Linked DNA regions of Mumia flava. The protein of the gene in region 1 binds, or shares a complex with, the protein of each later gene. Links are inferred from orthologs where the notes say so. Each region holds a gene or a part of one and is shown in the gene's direction. Other genes may lie near its edges.

What was found. Proteins that work in one complex are often made in the same cells at the same time.
Region 2: the proteins of secY (region 1) and secA are in contact, whole or in part, in a crystal structure (PDB 3DIN), measured with the Thermotoga maritima proteins. The link is inferred for Mumia flava from one-to-one orthologs. Residues at the interface, in WP_004081795.1 of Thermotoga maritima: Glu108, Gly109, Glu110, Glu111, Ala236, Glu237, Arg238, Arg239, Ile240, Thr241, Ile242, Gln243, Tyr244, Ala245, Arg246, Arg247, Val248, Thr249, Gly250, Arg251, Arg252, Val253, Tyr254, Gly256, Ala257, Ser258, Thr259, Tyr260, Leu261, Pro262; in WP_004082002.1 of Thermotoga maritima: Glu261, Ala262, Arg263, Lys300, Ala301, Arg302, Thr303, Ile304, Ile305, Leu323, Tyr324, Asp325, Pro326, Val329, Ser330, Tyr333, Ile336, Lys340, Phe345, Val349, Glu363, Phe364, Tyr374, Ser375, Gly376, Gly377, Glu393, Ile395, Thr482, Ser483.

Annotation. Positions count from the first base shown.
Region 1 is NZ_PGEZ01000001.1:2,774,020-2,780,738, forward strand. The notes cover bases 3,578-6,569. They hold secY (preprotein translocase subunit SecY), read left to right. Parts: upstream 3,578-4,415; coding sequence 4,416-5,723; downstream 5,724-6,569. Other genes in these bases: rpsE (30S ribosomal protein S5), read left to right, coding at 3,578-3,636; rpmD (50S ribosomal protein L30), read left to right, coding at 3,636-3,821; rplO (50S ribosomal protein L15), read left to right, coding at 3,836-4,276; CLV56_RS12965 (adenylate kinase), read left to right, coding at 5,723-6,289; map (type I methionyl aminopeptidase), read left to right, coding at 6,298-6,569. Also shown: rplN (50S ribosomal protein L14), read left to right, coding at 74-442; rplX (50S ribosomal protein L24), read left to right, coding at 442-810; rplE (50S ribosomal protein L5), read left to right, coding at 810-1,379; CLV56_RS12925 (type Z 30S ribosomal protein S14), read left to right, coding at 1,381-1,566; rpsH (30S ribosomal protein S8), read left to right, coding at 1,639-2,046; rplF (50S ribosomal protein L6), read left to right, coding at 2,063-2,605; rplR (50S ribosomal protein L18), read left to right, coding at 2,605-2,988; more of rpsE, read left to right, coding at 3,031-3,577; more of map, read left to right, coding at 6,570-6,719. UniProt on the Escherichia coli protein: The central subunit of the protein translocation channel SecYEG. Consists of two halves formed by TMs 1-5 and 6-10.
Region 2 is NZ_PGEZ01000001.1:2,982,928-2,989,960, forward strand. The notes cover bases 1,270-4,575. They hold secA (preprotein translocase subunit SecA), read left to right. Parts: upstream 1,270-1,645; coding sequence 1,646-4,375; downstream 4,376-4,575. Other genes in these bases: CLV56_RS13855 (winged helix-turn-helix domain-containing protein), read left to right, coding at 1,270-1,530; CLV56_RS13865 (Rv3235 family protein), read right to left, coding at 4,399-4,575. Also shown: CLV56_RS13850 (response regulator), read left to right, coding at 1-322; more of CLV56_RS13855, read left to right, coding at 319-1,269; more of CLV56_RS13865, read right to left, coding at 4,576-4,923; CLV56_RS13870 (LysM peptidoglycan-binding domain-containing protein), read right to left, coding at 4,920-5,768; CLV56_RS13875 (hypothetical protein), read left to right, coding at 5,867-6,376; CLV56_RS13880 (helix-turn-helix domain-containing protein), read right to left, coding at 6,360-6,611; CLV56_RS13885 (hypothetical protein), read left to right, coding at 6,713-7,033. UniProt on the Escherichia coli protein: Required for protein export, interacts with the SecYEG preprotein conducting channel.

The DNA of each region.
Region 1 (6,719 bases):
GGCATAGAAACCACTCGTTCCGTCAGGCTCGCGGCTCCACCGCGAGAACCGGCGAGACAACAGGAGAGAACCGATGATCCAGCAGGAGTCGCGACTCAAGGTCGCCGACAACACGGGTGCCAAGGAAATCCTGTGCATCCGCGTGCTCGGCGGCTCCGGTCGTCGATACGCAGGGATCGGCGACACCATCGTCGCCACCGTCAAGGACGCGATCCCGGGCGGGAACGTCAAGAAGGGCGATGTCGTGAAGGCCGTCATCGTCCGTACCGCGAAGGAGCGCCGTCGTCCGGACGGCTCCTACATCCGGTTCGACGAGAACGCCGCCGTCATCTTGAAGAACGATGGTGAGCCCCGCGGCACGCGCATCTTCGGCCCCGTCGGCCGCGAGCTGCGCGACAAGCGGTTCATGCGCATCGTCTCGCTCGCTCCGGAGGTGCTGTGATGAGCGACCGCAAGAGCCTCACGATCAAGAAGGGCGACCACGTGCGCGTGCTCGCCGGCAAGGACCGCGGTGTCGAGGGCAAGGTCATCGGGGTGTTCCCCGAGTCCGAGCGCGTCATCGTCGAGGGCGTCAACCGCATCAAGCGCCACCAGCGCGCGATCCAGCCCGGCGCGACCAGCAGCATCGTGACCAAGGAGGCGCCGATCCACGTCTCCAACGTCGCGCTGCTCGTCGAGGTCGACGGCGAGAAGGTCCCGACCCGGATCGGCTTCCGCCGCGACGAGGTCACGAAGAAGCGGCCCGACGGGTCCACGTACACGGCGCAGCGCAGCGTGCGCATCGCCAAGCGCACCGGAGAGGAGATCTGATGAGCGCCGAGACCATCGAGAAGGTCACGCCGCGGCTCAAGACGCGCTACCGCGAGGAGATCCTCCCGGCGCTGCGCGAGGAGTTCTCGCACGAGAACGTCATGCAGGTGCCCGGTCTGACGAAGATCGTCGTCAACATGGGCGTCGGCGAGGCCGCGCGCGACTCGAAGCTGATCGAGGGTGCGATCCGCGACCTGGCCGCGATCACCGGCCAGAAGCCGCAGGTCACCCGCGCCCGCAAGTCGATCGCGCAGTTCAAGCTGCGCGAGGGCATGCCGATCGGCGCGCACGTGACGATGCGCGGCGACCGGATGTGGGAGTTCCTCGACCGTCTGCTGACGATCGCGCTGCCCCGTATCCGTGACTTCCGCGGTCTGTCGCCGAAGCAGTTCGACGGCAACGGGAACTACACCTTCGGTCTCACCGAGCAGGTCATGTTCCACGAGATCGATCAAGACAAGATCGACCGGAGCCGCGGGATGGACATCACCGTGGTGACCACGGCGACCAACGACGAGGAGGGGCGCGCGCTCCTCAAGAAGCTCGGCTTCCCGTTCAAGGAGAACTGACATGGCGAAGACCTCCCTCAAGGTGAAGGCCGCGCGCAAGCCGAAGTACGCCGTGCGCGCCTACACCCGCTGCCAGCGCTGCGGCCGCCCGAAGTCCGTGTACCGCAAGTTCGGCCTGTGCCGGATCTGCCTGCGGAACATGGCTCACCGCGGTGAGCTCCCGGGCGTCACGAAGAGCAGCTGGTAATCCCAACTCGACCCTGATCGCCGCAGGTCCGCGCACGCGCGGAAACCGTGGCAGGAAAGTGGAAACACCACCATGACGATGACCGATCCGATCGCGGACATGCTGACGCGTGTCCGCAACGGCAATCAGGCCTTCCACGACGAGGTGAGCATGCCCTACAGCAAGCTCAAGGCCGGCGTCGCGGACATCCTGAAGCAAGAGGGCTACATCAGCGAGTACGCGGTGGCCGACCCGTCGGAGGGCGAGGTGAGCAAGACGCTCACGATCACCCTCAAGTACGGCAACCACCGCGAGCGGGCGATCGCCGGCATCCGCCGGATCAGCAAGCCCGGACTGCGCGTGTACGCCAAGTCGAACAACCTGCCGAAGGTGCTCGGCGGCCTGGGAGTGGCGATCATCTCCACCAGCCAGGGCCTCCTCACCGATCGCCAGGCCAAGAGCAAGGGCGTGGGCGGAGAAGTCCTCGCCTACGTCTGGTGACGGGAGGACGGAACAGATGTCACGCATTGGCAAGCAGCCGGTGACCGTCCCCTCGGGCGTCGACGTCGCCATCGACGGGCAGACGGTGACCGTGAAGGGGCCGAAGGGCACCCTGTCGCACACCGTCGCCGAGCCGATCGCGGTCAGCAAGGACGACGAGGGCCGCGTCGCGGTCGAGCGTCCGGACGACGAGCGCAAGAACCGCTCGCTGCACGGTCTGACCCGCACGCTGATCAACAACATGGTGCTCGGCGTCACCGAGGGCTACGAGAAGAAGCTCGAGCTCGTCGGCGTCGGCTACCGCGTCCTGGCCAAGGGCCCGGCCGCGATCGAGCTGAGCCTCGGGTTCAGCCACCCGGTGCCGTTCAACGCGCCGGAGGGCGTCACCTTCACGGTGGAGTCCCCGACGAAGCTCACGGTCACGGGCATCGACAAGCAGCAGGTCGGCGAGGTCGCAGCGAACATCCGCAAGCTGCGCAAGCCCGAGCCCTACAAGGGCAAGGGCGTCCGGTACGCCGGTGAGCACGTGCGCCGCAAGGCCGGGAAGGCTGGTAAGTAATGGCTATCGCTCTCAAGCACCGCAAGCACGAGGCGGCGCGGGTCGCGGGCCGTCGGCGTCGTCAGATGCGCGGTCGCAAGCGTGTCTCCGGCACGCAGGACCGTCCGCGCCTGGTCATCACCCGGTCGAGTCGGCACATCGTGGCGCAGGTCGTCAACGACCTCGAGGGCCGTACGCTCGCGTCCGCGTCCTCCATGGAGGCGGACCTGCGTTCGCTCGACGGTGACAAGACCGCCAAGGCGCGTCGGGTCGGCGAGCTGATCGCCGACCGCGCGAAGGCGGCCGGGGTCGAGAACGTCGTGTTCGACCGTGCAGGGAACAAGTACCAGGGGCGCGTCGCCGCCTTGGCGGAGGGCGCCCGCGAGGGCGGCCTCGCCTTCTAGAACAGACACAGTCTGAGCCAGACGAGAGAGAAGGACAGTCGAATGAGCGGAGCCCAGCGCCGCAGTGGCGGAGGGGACCGTCGGGGTCGCGGACGCGACTCGGCGGACAAGACCGCATACATCGAGAAGGTCGTCGGCATCAACCGCGTGGCGAAGGTCGTCAAGGGTGGTCGTCGCTTCAGCTTCACCGCTCTGGTCGTCGTCGGCGACGGCGACGGCATGGTCGGTGTCGGATACGGCAAGGCCAAGGAGGTGCCGACCGCCATCCAGAAGGGTGTCGAGGAGGCGAAGAAGGCCTTCTTCCGCGTGCCGCGTATCCAGGGCACGATCCCGCACCCGATCCAGGGTGAGAAGGCCGCCGGCGTGGTCATGCTGCGCCCGGCCGCTCCCGGTACCGGCGTCATCGCCGGGGGTCCGGTGCGCGCCGTGCTCGAGGCCGCGGGGATCCACGACGTGCTGAGCAAGTCGCTCGGCTCGTCGAACCCGATCAACATCGTGCACGCGACGATCGAGGCGCTGAAGATGCTCGAGGCGCCGGCCGACGTGGCGAACCGCCGCGGCCTGCCGGTCGAGCACGTCACGCCGGCCGCGATCCTCAAGGCACAGGCCGAGCCGAGCCCGTCGAGCACCGTGAAGGCGGGTGCGTGATGGCGTCGCTCGAGATCACCCAGGTGCGCTCGGGGATCGGGCGCAAGCAGAACCAGCGCGAGACCCTGCGCACGCTCGGTCTCAAGCGCATCGGTGACGTCGTGGTCCGCGAGGACCGCGTCGAGGTGCGCGGCATGATCGACACGGTCAGCCACCTGGTCGACGTCAAGACCGTTCAGGATTGAGGGGAGGTACCAAGATGACGCTCAAGCTCCACCACCTCCGCCCGGCGCCCGGCGCGAAGACCGCGAAGACCCGGGTCGGTCGAGGCGAGGCCAGCAAGGGCAAGACCGCCGGTCGCGGCACCAAGGGCACCGGCGCCCGCTACCAGGTTCCGGTCGGCTTCGAGGGCGGCCAGGTGCCGATCCACATGCGCCTGCCGAAGCTCGGCGGGTTCCGCAGCCCGTTCAAGGTCGAGTACCAGGTCGTGAACCTGACGCGCCTCGGCGAGCTGTTCCCTGACGGCGGCGAGGTCGACGCGGCTGCGCTCGTGGCCAAGGGCGCGGTCCGCAAGGGCCGCCCGGTCAAGGTCCTCGGCAACGGTGAGATCACCGTGGCCGTGCAGGTCAAGGCCGAGAAGTTCTCCGCTTCCGCCAAGAGCAAGATCGAGGCGGCAGGCGGCACGGCCACCGAGATCTGAGGAATTCCTCGGGTCCGTAGGCGACATGGCGGTCTCTGGCAGTACCTCACAGGGGTGCTGTTAGAGTCGCCATGTTTCGCATCCGACCATCAGACGAAGCAGCAACGGACATCGCCGGCGCTGTCCAGAGGAGGACCAGGTGCTCAGCGCCTTCGTGAACGCGTTCAGGACGCCGGATCTTCGCAAGAAGCTCCTGTTCGTCCTGTTCATCCTCGTGCTGTTCCGGTTCGGGTCGATGCTGCCGGCGCCGGGCATCGACGTCGAGAACGTCCAGTTCTGCCTCAACCAGGCGACGTCCGGTGAGGACGCGAACAGCCTGTTCAACCTGCTGAACGTCTTCTCCGGCGGTGCGCTCCTCCAGTTGACGGTGTTCGCGCTCGGCATCATGCCGTACATCACCGCGAGCATCATCCTGCAGCTGCTCACGGTCGTGATCCCACGGCTGGAGGCCCTCAAGAAGGAGGGCCAGTCCGGCCAGGCCAAGATCACCCAGTACACCCGCTACCTGACGCTCGGCCTGGCCGTGCTCCAGGCCTCCGGCATCGTCGCGATGGCCCGCTCCGGGCAGCTGTTCGGCGGCGTGTGCAACCGCGACCTCCTCCAGGACAACGACTCGGTCGCGCTGTTCCTGCTGATCGTCCTCACGATGGTCGCCGGCACCAGCATGATCATGTGGTTCGGCGAGCTGATCACCGAGCACGGCGTCGGCAACGGCATGTCGCTGCTGATCTTCACCCAGATCGTCGCCACCTTCCCCGGCACCATGTGGCTGCTCAAGCAGCAGCAGGGCTGGGCGGTCTTCGCCGTGGTGCTGATCGTCGGTCTCGCGGTGATGGCTGCGGTCGTCTTCGTCGAGCAGGCCCAGCGCCGGATCCCGGTCCAGTACGCCCGCCGCATGGTCGGCCGCAAGATGTTCGGCGGCTCGTCGACCTACATCCCGCTCAAGGTGAACCAGGCCGGCGTCATCCCCGTGATCTTCGCGAGCAGCCTGCTCTACCTGCCGGGTCTCGCCGCGAACTTCAACAGCGACAGCGCGTGGGCGGGCTGGGTGAACGAGAACTTCGTGACCGGCGACCACCCGCTGTACATGCTGACGTTCTTCCTGATGATCGTCTTCTTCACCTACTTCTACGTCTCGATCACCTTCAACCCGAAGGAGGTCGCGGACAACATGAAGAAGTACGGCGGGTTCATCCCGGGCATCCGGGCCGGCCGTGCGACCGAGCAGTACCTCGGCTACGTGCTGTCGCGGATCACGTTCCCCGGAGCGATGTACCTCGGCATCGTCGCCATGCTGCCGCTGTTCGCGTTCATCCTCGTCGACGCCAACCAGAACTTCCCGTTCGGCGGCACGACGATCCTCATCATGGTGGGCGTCGGGCTGGACACCGTGAAGCAGATCGAGAGCCAGCTCCAGCAGCGCAACTACGAAGGGTTCCTGAAGTGATGCGTCTTCTGTTCATGGGTCCTCCGGGAGCGGGCAAGGGCACCCAGGCGACGCTGCTCGCCGAGAAGCTCGGCATCCCGCACATCTCGACCGGCGACATCTTCCGGGCGAACGTGTCGGAGGGGACCGAGCTCGGGCGCAAGGCGCAGAGCTACATGGACAAGGGCGAGTACGTCCCCGACGAGGTCACCAACGCGATGGTGCGCGACCGCCTGGCGGCCGACGACGCCCGGGTCGGCTTCCTGCTGGACGGCTACCCGCGCACGGTCGACCAGGTCGACACCCTCGACGCGATCCTCGCCGACCTCGGTGAGTCGCTCGAGGCGGTCGTCGAGCTCGTCGTGGACCGCGAGGAGCTGATCGCACGGCTGCTCAAGCGCGCGGAGACCTCCGGCCGTACGGACGACACCGAAGAGGTCATCCGGCACCGGCAGGAGGTCTACGAGCAGACGACCCCGCTGTTGTCGGTCTACCGCGACCGCGGGCTGCTGGTGCAGGTCGACGGCGTCGGTGACGTCGACGACGTCCAGGCGCGGATCCTCTCGGCGCTCCCGCAGGGCGCCTGACCTCGCTGATGGGGCTGTTCGGCAGCGGGCTGGAGCTGAAGTCGCCCGACCAGGTCGCGGTGATGCGTCGCGCCGGGCTGATCGTCGCCGATGCGCTCGCCGCCGTGCGCGACGCGCTGCGGCCGGGGGTCACGACCGGCGAGCTCGACGCCCTGGCCGAGGACCTGATCCGCAGCCGCGGCGCCGCGCCGAACTTCAAGGGCTACCACGGTTTCCCCGGCACGATCTGCACGTCGGTCAACGACGAGGTGGTGCACGGCATCCCGGGGGACCGGGTGATCGCCGACGGCGACCTGGTCTCGATCGACTGCGGCTGCGTGCTCGAGGGCTGGCACTCCGACTCGGCGATCACGGTCGCGGTCGGGGACGTCTCCGAGTCGAGGCGCGAGCTGCTGCGGGTCTGCGAGGAGTCGCTGTGGCGAGGCATCGC
Region 2 (7,033 bases), 210 kb from region 1 along the record:
CCAGGTCAGCGACGCCGTGCGCAAGGTGGCGACCGGCCAGTCGCTGATCAGCCCGCCGATGGCCACCCGCCTGCTGGAGGAGTTCCGCCAGATGGCCAGCCGCGAGGGCGAGCCCGCGCGTGCGACCCACCTGAGCGACCGTGAGCTCGAGGTGCTGCGGCTGGTGGCGATGGGGCGCAACAACCGTGAGATCGCCGGCGAGCTGTTCATCAGCGAGAACACCGTGAAGAACCACGTCCGCAACATCCTGGAGAAGCTCCAGCTCCGTTCCCGGGTCGAGGCGGCGACGTACGCCGTGCGCGAGCGGCTGCTCGACCCATGACGGCGGCCCGACCGCTGTCCGCGGCGACCGCTCGCCGGGTCGCGCTCGCCGCGCAGGGATTCGCCGACCCTCCGCACCGCAAGGTCACGGCACGCACGATCGACCGTGCGGTCGCGCGCACGGGCGTGCTCCAGATCGACTCGGTGAACGTCCTGCAGCGCGCACACTACCTACCGCTGTTCAGCCGGGTCGGACCCTACGATCCCGACCTGCTGCACACCGCCGCCGAGCGCTCGCCGCGCTGCCTCGTCGAGTACTGGGCGCACGTGGCCGCCTACATGCCGGTCGACCTCTGGCCCGTGATGCGGCACCGGATGGACGAGTACCGCCGCGACGGGCACGCGTGGTCCGGCGGGGCCGGGCGGCCGGCGGTCGCCGACGATCTCCTGGCCCGGGTGCGCGACCGGGGCCCGGTCACCTCGCGCGACCTCGAGGAGGCGACCGGTGCCCGGTCGAAGGAGCACTGGGGCTGGAACTGGTCGCTGACGAAGCGTGCGCTCGAGTATCTCTTCCTCTCCGGGGAGATCGCCGTCGTCCGGCGCAACCAGGCCTTCGAGCGGGTCTTCGACGTCGCCGAGCGGGTGGTCCCCGCCCGGTGGTGGGAGGCGCCGGCGCTGAGCGAGGCGGAGGCTGGTCGTGCGCTGGTCCGTCGGGCGGCCGCCTCGCACGGGGTGGCGACCGAGGCGCAGCTGCGTGACTACTTCCGGATGCCCGTCGGTCAGACTCGTCGGGCGGTCGCCGAGCTGGTCGAGTCCGGCGAGCTGGTCGAGGTGGCGGTGCAGGGGTGGAGCCGGCCCGGCTACCTCGCCGCCTCCGCACGAGTGCCTCGGCGCGTGCGCGCGGAGGCGCTGCTGAGCCCGTTCGACCCGCTGGTGTGGGAGCGGTCGCGGACCGAGGGCCTGTTCGGGTTCCGCTACCGGATCGAGATCTACGTCCCGGCCTCGCGCCGGGTCCACGGCTACTACGTGCTGCCGTTCCTGCTCGACGAGGCCCTGGTCGCGCGGGTGGACCTGAAGGCCGACCGGCCCGGTGGGCGGCTGCTGGTGAAGGCCGCGTGGGGCGAGTCCGGGATCGACGTCGACCGGGTCGCCGACCGGCTCGCGGACCACCTGCGTGCCCTCGGCGGATGGCTCGGACTGGACGACGTGGTCGTCGAGCCGCTGGGGGACCTGAGCAGCGCGCTGGCCGCGGCCGTCGCTCGTTCGTGACACCGACAGGGGTACGGTTGCGCCTGGCGGTCGCCTAGGATGGAGGCGATCTGCCGTCGCTGGCCACCGGCCCGGCCGCTGCGGCTTCCCCGCAAGTTCTCAGGAGTGCGTTTCCGTGCCCAAGGTGATCGACAAGATCCTGCGCGCTGGTGAAGGCAAGATCCTTCGCCAGCTGCAGGCCATCGTGAAGCAGGTCAACGCCCTCGAGGACGACTTCGTCTCGCTCAGCGACGAGGAGCTGCGGGCGATGACCGACGAGTTCAAGGAGCGGCTCGAGGCCGGGGAGACCTTGGACGACCTCATGCCGGAGGCGTTCGCCACGGTGCGTGAGGCGGCCAAGCGCGTCCTCGGTCAGCGCCACTTCGACGTCCAGATCATGGGCGGCGCAGCGCTGCACCTCGGCAACATCGCCGAGATGAAGACCGGTGAGGGCAAGACGTTGGTGGCGACGCTGCCGAGCTACCTGAACGCCCTGTCGGGCAAGGGCGTGCACGTCGTGACGGTCAACGACTACCTCGCCAAGTACCACGCCGAGTGGATGGGCCGCGTCTTCGGGTTCCTGGGCCTGACGACCGACGTGATCCTCCCGTCGATGCCCCCGAACCGTCGGCGCGAGGCGTACCACGCCGACATCACCTACGCGACGAACAACGAGCTCGGCTTCGACTACCTGCGCGACAACATGGCCGACAGCCTGGACGAGTGCGTCCAGCGCGGGCACAACTTCGCGATCGTGGACGAGGTCGACTCGATCCTGATCGACGAGGCGCGCACGCCGCTGATCATCTCCGGTCCGACGCAGGACGAGGTGAAGTGGTACGGCGAGTTCTCCACGATCGTCGGGCCGATGAGCGTCGACGAGGACTACGAGGTCGACGAGAAGAAGCGGACCATCTCGGTGCTGGAGCCGGCCATCGAGAAGGTCGAGGACCACCTGGGCATCGACAACCTCTACGACGCCGTCAACACCCCGCTGATCTCGTTCCTCAACAACGCGATCAAGGCCAAGGAGCTGTTCAAGCGCGACAAGGACTACGTCGTGATCAACGGCGAGGTCCTGATCGTCGACGAGCACACCGGGCGCATCCTCGAGGGCCGCCGCTACAACGAGGGCCTGCACCAGGCGATCGAGGCGAAGGAGCGGGTCCAGATCCGCGAGGAGTACCAGACCCTCGCCACGATCACGCTGCAGAACTACTTCCGGCTCTACTCCAAGCTGTCCGGCATGACCGGCACGGCGATGACCGAGGCCAGCGAGTTCGACAAGATCTACGGTCTCGGCGTCGTCCCGATCCCGACCAACAAGCCGATCGCCCGGACCGACCACAAGGACCTGGTCTACCGGACCGAGGACGCGAAGTTCGACGCGGTCGTGGACGACATCGCCGAGCGGCACGAGGCGGGTCAGCCGATCCTGGTCGGCACGACCAGCGTCGAGAAGTCGGAGCGGCTCTCGAAGCTGCTGAAGAAGCGGCGGATCCCGCACCAGGTGCTGAACGCGAAGCAGCACGCGAGCGAGGCGGCCGTCGTCGCCGTCGCCGGCCACAAGGGTGCCGTCACGGTCGCCACGAACATGGCCGGCCGCGGCACCGACATCATGCTCGGCGGCAGCGTCGAGTTCCTGGCCGACCAGGCGCTGCGCGAGAAGGGACTCGACCCGGTCGAGACACCCGAGGAGTACGAGGCCGCGTGGCCCGACAAGGTCGCGGAGATCGAGAAGCAGGTCGCCGAGGACCACGACGAGGTCGTGGCGCTCGGCGGTCTCGCGGTGATCGGCACCGAGCGGCACGAGTCCCGCCGCATCGACAACCAGCTCCGTGGTCGTTCGGGCCGTCAGGGCGACCCGGGCGACACGCGGTTCTACCTGTCGCTTCAGGACGACCTGATGCGGCTCTTCAAGGCCGACTGGGTCGACTTCATCCTCACGTCGCTGAAGGTCCCGGACGACGTCCCGATCGAGAAGAAGAGCGTCACGAACGCCATCGCCTCGGCCCAGGGGCAGGTCGAGGGGCAGAACTTCGAGACCCGCAAGAACATCCTCAAGTACGACGACGTGATGAACCGTCAGCGCGAGGTGATCTACGGCGAGCGCCGGCGTGTGCTCGAGGGCGCCGACCTGAGCGAGTGGGTCCGGACGATGATCACCGACACGGTGTCGGGGTACGTGAACGGCGTCGCCGTGGGCTTCCCGGACGAGTGGGACCTGGACGCCCTGTGGACGGGCCTGAAGACGCTCTACCCGGTCTCGGTCTCGGTGGCCGAGCTCGAGGAGGCGCACGGTGGTCGTTCCGGTCTGACCCGCGAGGTCCTCAGCGAGGCGCTCACCGCCGACGCCGCCGCGGCCTACGAGAAGCGTGAGGCCGCCCTCGGCGAGGAGGTCGTCCGCGAGCTCGAGCGCCGGGTCGTCCTCTCGGTGGTCGACCGCAAGTGGCGCGAGCACCTCTACGAGATGGACTACCTGCGCGAGGGCATCGGGCTGCGGGCCTACTCCCAGCGCGACCCGCTCGTCGAGTACCAGCGCGAGGGCCACGAGTTCTTCACCGCGATGATGGACGCGATCAAGGAGGAGTCGGTCGGCTACCTCTTCAACGTCGACGTCGAGGTGGCCGAGGACGGCGAGGCGGGGGAGACGTCGGTCTCGGCCAAGGGCCTCGAGGTCGAGCACGAGGAGCACCTGACCTACAGCGGCCCCACCGAGACCGGCGAGGTCGAGGTGGAGACCGTGGACGAGGAGGACGACGCGCCGTCGGCCGACGCCAACGAGCGTGCCCGTCAGGACAAGGCGAAGGCGCGGGCCCGGCAGAAGGCCAAGCAGCAGCGCAAGTCGCGCAAGCGCAACCGCTGACCCGGCCGGTCCGCACGGGCCGGTCAGCTCCAGCAGAACGCCGTGCAGACCCAGGTCGGCTCGCGTCGCTCGCGGTCGTACTCGATCCGCGCGGCGACGGCGCGCGACCGTCCGTCCTGGACGACCCGGACGCTGATCTCCGCGGCGTCGGGGTGCGGCTGGTAGGCCCGGGCCGAGGCGACCCGGGCACGCGGCGGAGGTGTCGGCCGCGGGCGTCGGGTGCGTGCGAGCAGGGTCAGGCGACGCTGGAGCTGGTCGTGCACGTCGGTCCGGAGCACGCGTGCCAGCTGCCCGAGAGGTCGGGTGCCGGCCTGCACCTCGAGGACCGCCTGGACCAGTCGGGCGCCGCGCGCCGCGAGGTCCTCGTCCTCGACCGCGCGCAGGCGTACCGGTGGCGGCCCCACCCGCACGTCGGGACGTGGTGGAGCATCGAGCGCGAGAGCGTTCGCGCCGTCGGTCAGCGGCAGGGCCCACTGGCCGCGGACCTGGGGGATCGGTGCCGGGTGGTCGCCACGGACGAGCGTCAGGTCGGTGCTGCGGATGGTCATCGGTCTCCTCGGTGCTCACGGGGGTCGGTGAGGGTCGTGGCTGCTGGGCTGCGGGACGGTCGTGCCGCGTCGCCCGCCGCCGCGGACGTCGGTCGGCGTGCTGTGGTCCGCCCGGGCGGTCGCAGCGGCGTGCCAGGCACGAGGAGGTCGGGATCGGGACCGACGACGGAGCGGTTCGCGGCGTACCAGCGGCGCCAACGGCGGTCGACGACGCGGACGGTGGCCGAGCGGCGGGAGCCGGCCAGCTCGCGAGCGGCGATCGACCACAGCGAGTCGCCGGCGCGGACGACGTAGTGTCCACCGGATCCCGGTGCGCTCGTGCGCGGGCGCACCTCAGGCAGGGCAGGGCGGCTGCGGTCGGCGGGCGGGGCGTCGGAGGCCCGGACGACCGACCGTGCCGGACGGTCCGGGAGCGCGAGACCCACGACCCGTTCGAGCGGGGCGCGCTCCGCGCGTCCCGGGTGTGCGCTCGACCCGTCGGCGGCCACCGAGGTCGGTGCGAGCGCGATCGTCGAACAGCCGGCCAGCGTCATGATCACCCAGCGCCACGGCCGTGGGGTCGCGCGGAGCAGCCAGCCCGTCCCGGTGCCGAGCACGCGGGCGAGACAGGCGAGCAGGACGGTCGCGGCCAGCCAGCCGGTCGCCACCGCGGCGACCACCGTGGGGATCGCGGCGAGCGCGGCGGCGGTCGCGTCGCCCGGGGTTGCTCCGGCTCCGGCCGGTTGCCGCACCGAGGGGTCGAACGTCGCGGCGAGGACCAGGGCGGCTGCGCTCGCCCTGGGCACGAGCCAGACCGACAGCACCACCGGCGCGAGCGCGAGCACGACGGTCGCAGCACGACGCATGGGACTCTCCTTTCATGACGTTGACTTACGTTTGCCTACGTCTGATGACGCTGTCAATCGGTTGTCCACAGGACGAGGCTGCTCGCTAGAGTTCCGCCATGACCTGGTCCGAACGCCTCGCCGACCTCGAGTCCGACCTCCTCCAGCAGGCCGAGGGCGCCGACCTCGCCGACCGCGACCGGTTGATCGACGAGCTCGCGCAGGAGCGCAGCGCCGAGGTCTCCTGGGTCGACCGGTGCCTGGGGACGACGGTGCAGGTTCGCGTCAACGGGGCCGGGGTCGTCCGCGGCGAGCTCGCGCTCGCGACGGCGCAGTGGATCCTGGTCCACCACGACGCCCTCACCGACTGGGTCGTCTCGCTGGACCAGGTCGCCTCGGTGCGCTCGGACGAGCGCAGTCCGGCGCTCGCGCGCGGGGAGGTCCAGCGGCGGCTGTCGTGGCGCTACGCCTGGGCGGCGCTGCACCGCGACGCCGACGAGGTCCACGTCATCCTGATCGACGGATCGACGCTGTACGGCGCGCCGACACGGGTCGGGAAGGACTACGTCGAGATCGCGGGCGAGATCGTGCCGTTCGCTTCGGTGGTCGCGCTCAGATGTCCGCGCTGACGTCCTCGTCGGCGAACGGGTGTGCCGCGATGTGGTCGGCAGCCGCCTGGTAGGCGCCCGAGATGTACTCCTCCAGCGCGCTCGTCTCGACCCGCCACGTCCCCTTGCCGCCGACCCTGATCGCACGGAGCTCGCCGCGCCGGACCAGGGCGTAGGCCTGGCGCTCGGAGACGTTCAGCACCTCGGCGACGTCGGCCAGCGTGAGGAAACGCGGGGTCGAGGAACCGATGGGCATGGGTCACAGTCTGCCAGCCGCCGGCTCCCACGCGACGACGGACCGCCGGGCTGTGGACAAGGGGTAGACGGATCGCGCCGAGCACGGCATGAATAGTCCGCATGCCCCGCGCAGCCTCCACGACCTCCCCGCCGACCCACGGCCCCGCCGACGTCCGACGCCTGACCCGACCGGGGTGGCAGCACCCGCGCACGCTCGGCGGGATCGCGCTGGTCGCCGTCGCCGCGGTCCTCGGTGCGCTCCTGGTGACCTCGGTCGCCGACACCACGACGGTGTGGACCGTCCGGACCGACGTCCGGGCCGGCCAGCCGGTCTCCGAGACGGTGCTCGAGCCGACCGAGGCCAGGCTGCCGGACGGCAGTCTCGGGAGCTACGCCCTCGCCTCCGAGGACCTGTCGGCGGACACCGAGGCCGTGTGGGCC